DNA from 3 places in the Superficieibacter sp. BNK-5 genome. Region 3 is predicted to be linked to each of the others. Evidence: predicted binding sites of a transcription regulator. Region 3 holds the regulator's gene; each other region holds the start of a gene.
What was found. Region 3 encodes Fur, which represses iron uptake genes when iron is present. Its sites were predicted from a motif close to ATAATAATGAGAACNACTATCAA; they were not measured.

Region 1 (3,282 bases), 1.1 Mb from region 3:
GTAAAACGCTCTTTGCGGGTCGGCAGCGGGATCGGACCACGAACCTGCGCACCAGTGCGCTTGGCAGTCTCGACGATTTCCGCGGTTGATTGATCGATCAGACGATGATCAAACGCTTTAAGACGGATACGGATTCTTTGGTTCTGCATGAGACCAGAAGCTCCAGTTATTTATAGACGAAAATAATTACTCCTCACACCCATTACGATTGATGGGGGAGTGTAATCGTTCTTACGTAGCTCCCCAATTGGGAGCATTGTTGGCAACAAAATGCGTTACCGGGGTTCATATCGAACCAGCCGTCAATTACGACAAGCCCGCGCATTATACGTAAATCTGGTGTCGACGCAAGTGATGTTTAGAAAACAAGCAGGTTAATTGTGTTTTCAGGCGCAGTGTCGCAACTACAGATGCAATTGCATCCGGCATCGTAGGTTGTTCTGAAGACGCCACGCAATTATCTATTTTCTGAGTGGTGAACTGATTTCTTCTCCCTGAGACTGACGTCACGTCAGGGAACAAAGGCTGCAACGGATGGCATGTGCTATTGGGTTTATCATCGTCTACATCGCACTATCGTTTGCTTTGGCTATCGTCGATATACGCCAGGGACTGCTTCCTGATGCCCTCACCTGCCCTCTGTTATGGTGTGGGCTGCTGTGGCATTTACTCTGCCAGCCGCAAGAGTTAGCCAATGCCGTCTGGGGAGCAATCGCAGGCTATGCAGGCTTCGCGCTCATTTACTGGGGTTACCGCGGCGTAAGACGGCGGGAGGGACTGGGCTATGGTGACGTAAAATTTCTTGCGGCGTTAGGGGCATGGCACGGCTGGCAAAACTTACCTTACCTGATTTTACTTTCTTCCTTACTGGCCTGCGCGTTCCTTACTGTCTCCGTTCTGCGCACCGGTCAATGGCAGACAATAAAAAACCCGCTGCCCTTCGGCCCTTATATGGCCGCAGCGGGTTTGATCGCCGGTTGGCAGACGTTTTATCTGTCGGCTATTTTGCTTCGACTCTGATTTGCGATTGAATGTAGTTCTGCAAACCGATTTTGCCGATCAGATCCAGCTCGGTTTCCAGCCAGTCAATATGCCCTTCTTCATCAGCAAGGATTTCGATCATCATGTCGCGGCTTACGTAATCATGAACACTATCGGCATACGCGATCGCTTCACGAAGATCCTGTGCACCTTCAAGCTCAAGACGTAAATCCGATTGCAGCATTTCTTCGACATCTTCACCGATCCCTAACTTACCGAGATCCTGAAGATTGGGGATGCCTTCGAGAAACAAAATACGCTCGATGTACTTATCGGCGTGCTTCATTTCATCAATGGACTCATGGTATTCAACATCATTGAGGCGCATCAGGCCCCAGTTTTTAAACATTCTCGCATGGAGAAAGTACTGATTGATTGCGACAAGCTCATTTCCCAATAATTTATTGAGATAACTTATGATTCTAACATCACCTTTCATTATATAGTCCCTCCGCTTCCACTTATTGAAGCGTAGATGGGGCTACCGGGATGTCAAAAAAAAGTTGGGGCTTCAGGCAATCTCTTTGTATTCCGGGATCTGGGTCAATTCATCCTGCATTATTTCTCGTGCCGCGCGGATACATTTCCCACACTGATTCCCCACCGGAATGAATTTACGTAGCTGCTGAAAGGACTGGGGGTGAAACTGACGCACCGCCTGGCGGATTTTTTTATCACTGACACCATTACACAAACAAACGTACATGATCACTCCCGTTCAATTTATGCGCAAAGTGTAAATGAGAATAGTTATGATTACAATAGCTGCATATTAACGTTTGTATCAAATAATAAGTACCAACAGAGATGCATCCATTCGCTACATAAGTTGTTATGCCCCGGTATCACCGGGGCATAATGGCGTTTATTCTTCAGTTGAAAGGCTGGCTTCCGGGACGCAGTTTATCAATGTTTCCCTCCGGCTAGTTTCGGTAGTTTGGCTTACGGCCGGCGATGCTTTCAGCGGTTCGGTCAGGGAAGTCAACGAGCCGCCGGAAATCCCTATCTCTTTTAACAACGAATCGATTAACGGTGCCTGGGTACGATAGGAAAGCGCAGCGGATAACGCTTGCTCAGCAAGGTTTCCACCGCTCGCGCCGCCAGCGGTCACGTCTCCGGCCACGCCACCACGGTTCAGGCCATCGACCTGAATGATCTTAATACCGTCGATCGACTTCATCGGCTCAACGGATTTTTCAATAACAGCTGGCAGGGATTGCAGCAGCGCCAGTTTGAACTTGAGGCTGGTTTGCTCATCGGAAAGCACGTTGATAGCGTCATTAATCGCCCGCTGGGCTTCCGCTTCCGCCAGCCCTTTTTTACGCGTCGCCTCCGCCAACTCCACGATAGCGGCGGCCTGCATCTCTGCCGCTTCTTTCTCTGCCTTCGCCCGCACGGTCAGTTCAACCGCTTTGGTTTCCGCATCCTGCTCAGCGGCAATTAGTGCTACCTGTTTTGCACGATCCGCTTCCGCCGTCTGGCGCGTGGTTTCAACGTTTTGCTGCGCACGAACTGCTTCAGCTAAGGCATCGTTGGCGCGCGCTTCCGCCTGGGATTGCAGCTCGGATTTGGCGGCGATGGCAATGGATTTTGTCTGGTTGGCGATTTCCGTGACCTGTTGCTGTTCGATCTCTTTGATTCGCACCTCACGCTCGGCCTCGACCTTTCTGGTACGGACCGCCTGCTCGCGTTCAATTTCGCTTTCCTGAATCTGCCGTTCGGCCAAGATGCGCGTCTGCTCTGCCTCACGATGGCGTTCAGCTTCAAAGGCGGCAATTTTGGCATTCTGCTCGGCAGTGCGGGTTTTTACCTGCTGCTCCTGCTCAAGCGTCATAAAGGCTTCCTGCTGTTCAATCTCCAGTTTGCGCGACAGGGCGTCACGGTTTTTCTCACGTACCGCCACTTCTACGTCTTGTTCAACCTCGTTACGTTCACGGCGGCGACGCTCGGTTTCCTGCGTCAGCTTGGTCAGACCCTCGGCGTCAAAGGCGTTATTGGGGTTGAAATGCTCTTTCGAAGTCTGATTAAAGTTGGTCAACGAAACGCTCTCCAGCTCCAGGCCGTTTTTCGACAGATCTTCCGCGACTGTGTTCTGTACGCCCTGAACAAAATTTTCGCGGGTATCCTGGAGCTCATGCATGGTCATCTGTGAGGCAGTAGCGCGCAGGGCATCGACGAATTTATCTTCAACCAGCATACGTAAATCTTCTGGCGAAAGCGTACGTTGTCCCAGCGTCTGCG
Region 2 (3,282 bases), 930 kb from region 3:
CAGAACCCGTTGACGATCATTGAGATAGCGTCATCCTCACTGATCCCACGTTGCAGACAGTAAAAAAGCTGATCCTCGCCAATACGCGACGTGGTCGCTTCGTGCTCGAGCTGAGCGCTGTTATTACGGCACTCGACATACGGGAAGGTATGCGCCCCGCTGTCCGGGCCAATCAGCATGGAATCACACTGGGTAAAGTTGCGCGCATTGGTGGCAGTCGGCATGATCTTAACCAGCCCGCGATAGCTGTTCTGGCTATGTCCGGCAGAAATCCCTTTGGAAATAATGGTCGATTTGGTGTTTTTACCAATGTGGATCATCTTGGTACCGGTATCGGCCTGCTGATGACCGCTGGTCAGGGCGACGGAGAAGAACTCACCGATGGAGTTATCACCGCGCAGAATGCAGCTTGGGTATTTCCAGGTGATCGCCGACCCCGTCTCGGACTGGGTCCAGGACATTTTACTGTTCTCGCCTTCACACAGCGCGCGTTTGGTCACGAAGTTCAGGATCCCGCCGGTATGGTTATCGCCAGGGAACCAGTTTTGCACCGTGGAGTATTTCACTTCGGCATCTTTATGGATGATCACTTCGACCACCGCCGCATGAAGCTGATAGCTGTCACGTACCGGAGCCGAGCAGCCCTCGATATAGCTCACATAGCTACCTTCGTCAGCGACCAGAATAGTCCGCTCGAACTGGCCGGTTTTTTCCGCGTTGATACGAAAATAGGTCGAAAGCTCCATCGGACAGGTCACCCCTTTCGGCACGTAGATAAATGTGCCGTCCGATGCCACTGCCGCATTCAACGCGGCGAAAAAATTATCGTTACTCGGGACAACGGTCCCCAGATATTTTTTCACCAGCTCAGCATGATCGTGGATCGCCTCGCCAAATGAGCAAAAAATAATGCCCTGTTCGGCCAGTTTTTCACGGTAAGTAGTGGCGACGGAGACCGAGTCAAAAATAGCGTCCACCGCCACTTCACGCCCTTCACGTACCGGCACACCAAGCTGATTAAACGCCGCTTCAACTTCGTCCGTCAGGAAAGACGCCGGACCGGTTTGCTGCACCGCGCCTGGCTGGGACGCACAGGTATCGTCACAGTTGCCACAGGACGGCGCGGAGTAATAGCTGTAGTCCTGATAGTTCAGCTTATCGTAGTGGGCCTTAAGCCAGTGTGGCTCTTCCATCTCAAGCCAGGCGTGGTAAGCACTGAGCCGGAATTCCAGCATCCACTCCGGCTCGTTGCGTTTCGCGGATATCGCGCGAACAACATCCTCACTGATACCGTGGGCCAGTTCGTCCGTCTGGAGTTGAGTAAAAAAACCCTCTTTATAATTCAGCGGACCGGACCACATTTTGACATCGTCAGTTGCTTCAGTATTTCGCGACATAATTATTCCGCCTGCACCCCAAAACTTTCACCACAGCCACATTCGTGCTGGGCTTTTGGGTTATGAAATTTAAAGATTTGGTTTAAGCCTTCACGGACATAATCGACTTCGGTGCCATCAATAAATGGCATCGCCTGTAAGGGAACCCACAGGCGTGCGCCATCGACTTCAAAGAGAAGATCGTCTTTTTGTGGCTCCATTACCGTATCCAGCACGTAACCGAACCCCGCGCAGCCGGTCTGCTTCACACCCAGCCGCAAACCCTGTACGCCAGGCTGTTTGCTGACCAGTTGGCGAATTTGCCCGGCTGCAGCCGGGGTCATCGTCAGACCATGCCAGGCAAACTCATTGGGATCGAAAGTCCCTGCATGCACATCCATAGGTCCACCTCACGTTAAGAGACTGAAAAGTTAACACTATGTTAGTGATAATGATTATCACTTCAACCCACTTGCAGTATGGGTATTGTGTATAATGGGCTTTTCATTGCACATCTACTAAGCATAGACCGTGGAGAGAACCTTATAACAAGGAATCGAAAGGAATTATCTGACTGATTTTTATCGATTTTACTAAGACAGATGTCGCTGCAAGCGGCCAATGGAAAAGATGTATAGGCAATACCTATTTTTGAAATCAAAAAAGGCAATTATGCGATGTGTAGTAATAATTTCGTTTTAATCTACGTGCGGGAATGCTGAGAAAATGTAACACTGACTCGTCGCATTTCATTATAGCTATTGTGCCTTTAATGACTCGCCACATGGCCGGGACAATGTTTGCCGTTAGCGCCGATGCTAACAGGGAGAAAAAAGATGACCAATATTATTTTAGGCATGATTGCCAAGATATCAAGAATGGACGCGGAAACGAAACAGCTTACCGCGCGAATCGAAGCCCAGTCTCTTCTGCTCAGCGCGTTTTTACTCGCGGCCGGGAAGGAAGGTGGCGCGATGGAAATGGTGGAAGCCGTTAAGAAAGCCATCAATGCTGCGGTCGAAATGGCCGACAATCCACTGAGATCGGATGCCGAAATTTTGCTTAATGAATTTAATGATATTCTGTCAATGGCGCAGTTGCTGACCAGGGTGGGCGCTGAACTCGACGTTGAGGCAATGAAAGCTGTCACGTCCGGGGATGAGAATAAGCAATAGTCCATCGGGGCCGCCGCCCCGATGAAGGCTAGTATGAATCAGACATACAGTGAAGCTTCACCCGTCGGACGGGTTTTGAAGCGGCGATGGATCCATAAATACTGTTCAGGCGCGCGTAAAATTTCGTGCTCAATCATTTTATTGATGTAACTCGCCGCTTCATATTCATTTGCACGCGGGAAGTCTTCCATCTTCTGTCCGATATGTAGGGCATAACCGCGAGCATTATCTTTACGCACCATTGAGATCGTCAGCATTTCTGCCCCGGAAAGCCGTGAAATCACGTAAGTTCCGTTGGTGGTTGCCGCATTCTCTACTGAAAAGAATGGTGCAAAGGTGCTGCCTTTCGGACCGTAATCCTGATCCGGCGCGAACCATACGGCTTCACCACCTTTCAATGCATTGACCAGTCCCTTCAGATTATGCCTGTCGATCATTGATTTATTGGAGCGCAGACGACCATGGGTTTGCACCCACTCCATGACCGGGCTGTTGTGCGGACGATAGGTTGCCATCATGGGCTGACAAAGCCCCATTACCCGACCACCCAGTTCAAGCGACATAAAATGCACGCCAACCACCATGACGCCCTTCTGCTTGCGCTGCGCTTCCAGCAGATAATGGTAACCTTCGACATCAAACCATTTGCGCACCCGACGATCCGACCAGAACCAGGCCATACCGGTTTCAAGCAGGGCCATTCCCAGAGAGGCAAAATTTTTCTCAATCAT
Region 3 (3,282 bases):
CAGTATTTTGCTAAAGCCAGCTATCAATTCGATGTGGCTGGTGCGCCTTTAACCACCAGCTATCAGTTCTACGGCACTCGCGATAAAGTTGACGATCACAGTACCAACGATATTTACGACGGCACGGCCTGGCTTCAGGCACTGACTTTCGGCTATAAAGTGGCGGAAGTTGTCGATCTGCGTCTGGAAGGGACCTGGGTGAAAGCCGACGGCCAGCAGGGTTTCTTCCTGCAACGTATGACGCCGACCTATGCTTCCTCTAACGGCCGCCTTGATATCTGGTGGGATAACCGTTCTGACTTTAACGCCAACGGTGAAAAAGCGGTATTCTTCGGCGCGATGTACGACCTGAAAAACTGGGATCTGCCGGGCCTGAGCGTCGGCGCTTCTTATGTGTACGCCTGGGATGCGAAGCCTTCAACCTGGCAGCTTAACCCGGACGCTTACTACGATAAAGACCGCACCATCGAAGAGTCTTCATACAGTCTGGATGCGGTTTACACCCTTCAGGATGGCCGGGCGAAGGGGACGATGTTCAAACTGCACTTCACCGAATACGACAACCACTCCGATATTCCGAGTTACGGTGGCGGATACGGCAACATCTTCCAGGATGAGCGCGATGTGAAATTTATGGTTATTGCGCCGTTTACCATCTTCTGATGCAGGCAACGCTCTTCCAACCCGGCCGCGCAAGCGTGCCGGGTTTTTTAATGGATATCAGGAAGACGATTGATGCGCGTAAGCTTGCCTTTAGTGATCTCAATCGCGTTTTGCTGGCGCAAAAAGGCCATCGATTTCATGACGATACTCCGCGATAAGTTAGTCGACTTAACCACGAAATCGGCAACATTCGTACTGGCGCGAATCGTCGGTTCAAGCCGATCAAGCAGCACAATGGCCCCCTGAACCGCAACCAGACTACTGTAACCTAAAAGCAGCTCTTCCCGCTGGTATTGCCGGGTGATCTGCGCCAGCAAAAGGGTATATACCTGATGATGGGCCTGCTGCTCATCGATCTGCGTAAAAAAAGCGTCATGGCTGACCAGTTGATAGTCACAATCACTGTCTGCGCGGATTGTGACAAATTGTTCCGCCATACCGGGCAGGATCAGACCAACGATGCCGGGAGCCAGCGCCCGGGTCACCAGCAACTCATCATGACGACGCAGAAGCGAATAATCACCGGCATACAGTAAACAGATCGTATCTGCCTGAAACGTCAGGTAGTTGTGACGCAGTAAACGACGTTTGTTAGCGCCATCATCGAAAATAGTCAGAATGTGGGCGAGCGCCTTCTGAAGGAGGACGTGTTGCTGCATGACGCGATCCTTGTCAACTTCATTGTCGTACAGGCGTAACGCCTGAAAGCGGGCATACTAGCCAGGGCAAAGAATAAAAAGTATTGATGAAATCTGAATATACGGGCAGGGAAAGGGAATAAAAAAAGCCAGCCGGGGAGGCTGGCTTGTGATGCCATTACTTGCTTAAGCCTTCATGCGCATTATCGTCTTCGCGGCAGTCGCCTTCAGCACAATGACCATACAGATAAAGGCTATGGTTGGTGAGGCGAATACCGTGTTTAGCCGCAATCTCACGCTGACGCGACTCAATCGAGTCATCGCTGAACTCGATCACTTTGCCGCAGTCGAGGCAAATCAGGTGATCGTGGTGATGCTGCTGAGTCAGTTCGAAAACGGACTTTCCGCCTTCAAAATTGTGGCGGGTGACAATGCCAGCATCGTCAAACTGGTTCAGAACGCGGTAGACGGTGGCGAGGCCAATCTCTTCGCCCATGTCAATGAGGCGTTTGTATAAGTCTTCCGCGCTGACATGATGATTGTCAGGTCCCTGAAGCACTTCCAGGATTTTCAACCGGGGAAGCGTGACTTTCAGGCCTGCTTTCTTTAATGCGGTATTGTTGTCAGTCATGCGGAATCTGTCCTGTTGCTATAAGATTCACTCCCCACAGGGAAGTATTTACAGAGAGTGCATCGCTCATAATGCCTCTCATTATAGAACTGCCATGCCTGATTGAAAACTGCAAGTATCAGACAAAGTTAGCGTTTAAAACGAGGGGGGGTCCGCAAAGCGGCGCTGACCTCGTTAAATCAGTGGCTATTGTACAGATATGTACTGAAAAGTTAAAAAATTGTAGCAATTATTTTGATTGCTTATATCTATCAGTATGACGCAACCAGAAGGTTGCGTCATATCAGCATCAGGCGTTGATGATATCGCTCAGGTGCAGCTCATCGGAAATCTGCTTCACCCACTGCTCTACGCGTTCTGCTGTCAGTTCCGGCTGGCGGTCTTCATCAATGGCCAGGCCAACAAAGTGATCGTCATCGACCAGGCCTTTAGACGCTTCAAAATGATAACCTGCCGTTGGCCAGTGACCCACAATCGTTGCGCCGCGCGGCTCAATGATATCGCGAATAGTACCTAACGCGTCACAGAAGTACTCGGCATAATCTTCCTGGTCACCGCAGCCAAACAGCGCCACCAGCTTACCATTGAAGTCTACCTCTTCCAGCGTCGGGAAGAAGTCGTCCCAGTCACATTGTGCTTCACCGTAGTACCAGGTAGGAATGCCCAGCAGCAGAATATCGTAGCCCGCGAGATCTTCTTTGCTGCTTTTGGCAATGTCATGCACATCGGCGACATCCTTACCTAGCTGCTTTTGAATCATCTTCGCGATATTTTCGGTATTGCCGGTATCGCTGCCGAAAAAGATGCCTGTGATTGCCATGAGTAAAATAACCTCTTGATACTTATTGATATGGTGGTGGCGTATTGCACACGGATAAGGGCAATCATAGCAGAACAGAGAAGTACGCGGAAATAGCAATCACGCCCGACTGCACTCTCTGCTACATGAAAAGGGGGATCGAGGGCTTTTTCAGACAATATCCTGCCCGTGCAACTGCGCGAGCTGGCTGAGTAAAATCTCTTCGATCAGCTCACTGCGGCTGATCTGGCGCGCATCCGCCAGTTCGTTGAGGGCATCAACCGCGTCAGCGTTGAGTTTTAACTCAACGCGCTTCAGGCCGCGTACTTTGTCGCGTTTTAACTGATTGCGCTTGTTGATGCGTAACTGTTCATCACGCGCAAGGGGATTGGTTTTGGGTCTTCCCGGGCGACGCTCATTCGCGAACAGATCTATTGTCGTACGGTCCGTTTGTTCTTTTGCCATGATTAAGAGTGACTTCGGGGAAACAAGCAGCCGGGCCATTGCCCGGTTGGGTAGCGCGCCATCATACATCAGTGCAGGAAGCACGC

Region 1: a site for Fur is predicted at 1,782-1,804, ahead of bfd (bacterioferritin-associated ferredoxin). Genes of this name have one in related genera too.
Region 2: a site for Fur is predicted at 1,816-1,838, ahead of sufA (Fe-S cluster assembly scaffold SufA). Genes of this name have one in related genera too.

What each region holds. Positions count from the first base shown of each region.
Region 1 is NZ_CP179893.1:1,858,417-1,861,698, reverse strand. Features, by position in the region: gene rpsJ (30S ribosomal protein S10) at 1-149, opposite strand, end outside; gene ACMGGS_RS08875 (prepilin peptidase) at 535-1,020, shown strand; gene bfr (bacterioferritin) at 1,001-1,480, opposite strand; gene bfd (bacterioferritin-associated ferredoxin) at 1,553-1,747, opposite strand; gene ACMGGS_RS08860 (flotillin domain-containing protein) at 1,907-3,282, opposite strand, start outside.
Region 2 is NZ_CP179893.1:3,846,348-3,849,629, forward strand. Features, by position in the region: gene sufB (Fe-S cluster assembly protein SufB) at 1-1,397, opposite strand, end outside; gene sufA (Fe-S cluster assembly scaffold SufA) at 1,400-1,777, opposite strand; gene iraP (anti-adapter protein IraP) at 2,213-2,551, shown strand; gene lpxP (kdo(2)-lipid IV(A) palmitoleoyltransferase) at 2,590-3,282, opposite strand, start outside.
Region 3 is NZ_CP179893.1:2,918,780-2,922,061, forward strand. Features, by position in the region: gene chiP (chitoporin ChiP) at 1-663, shown strand, start outside; gene ACMGGS_RS14015 (helix-turn-helix domain-containing protein) at 711-1,322, opposite strand; gene fur (ferric iron uptake transcriptional regulator) at 1,480-1,932, opposite strand; gene fldA (flavodoxin FldA) at 2,222-2,752, opposite strand; gene ybfE (LexA regulated protein) at 2,903-3,196, opposite strand.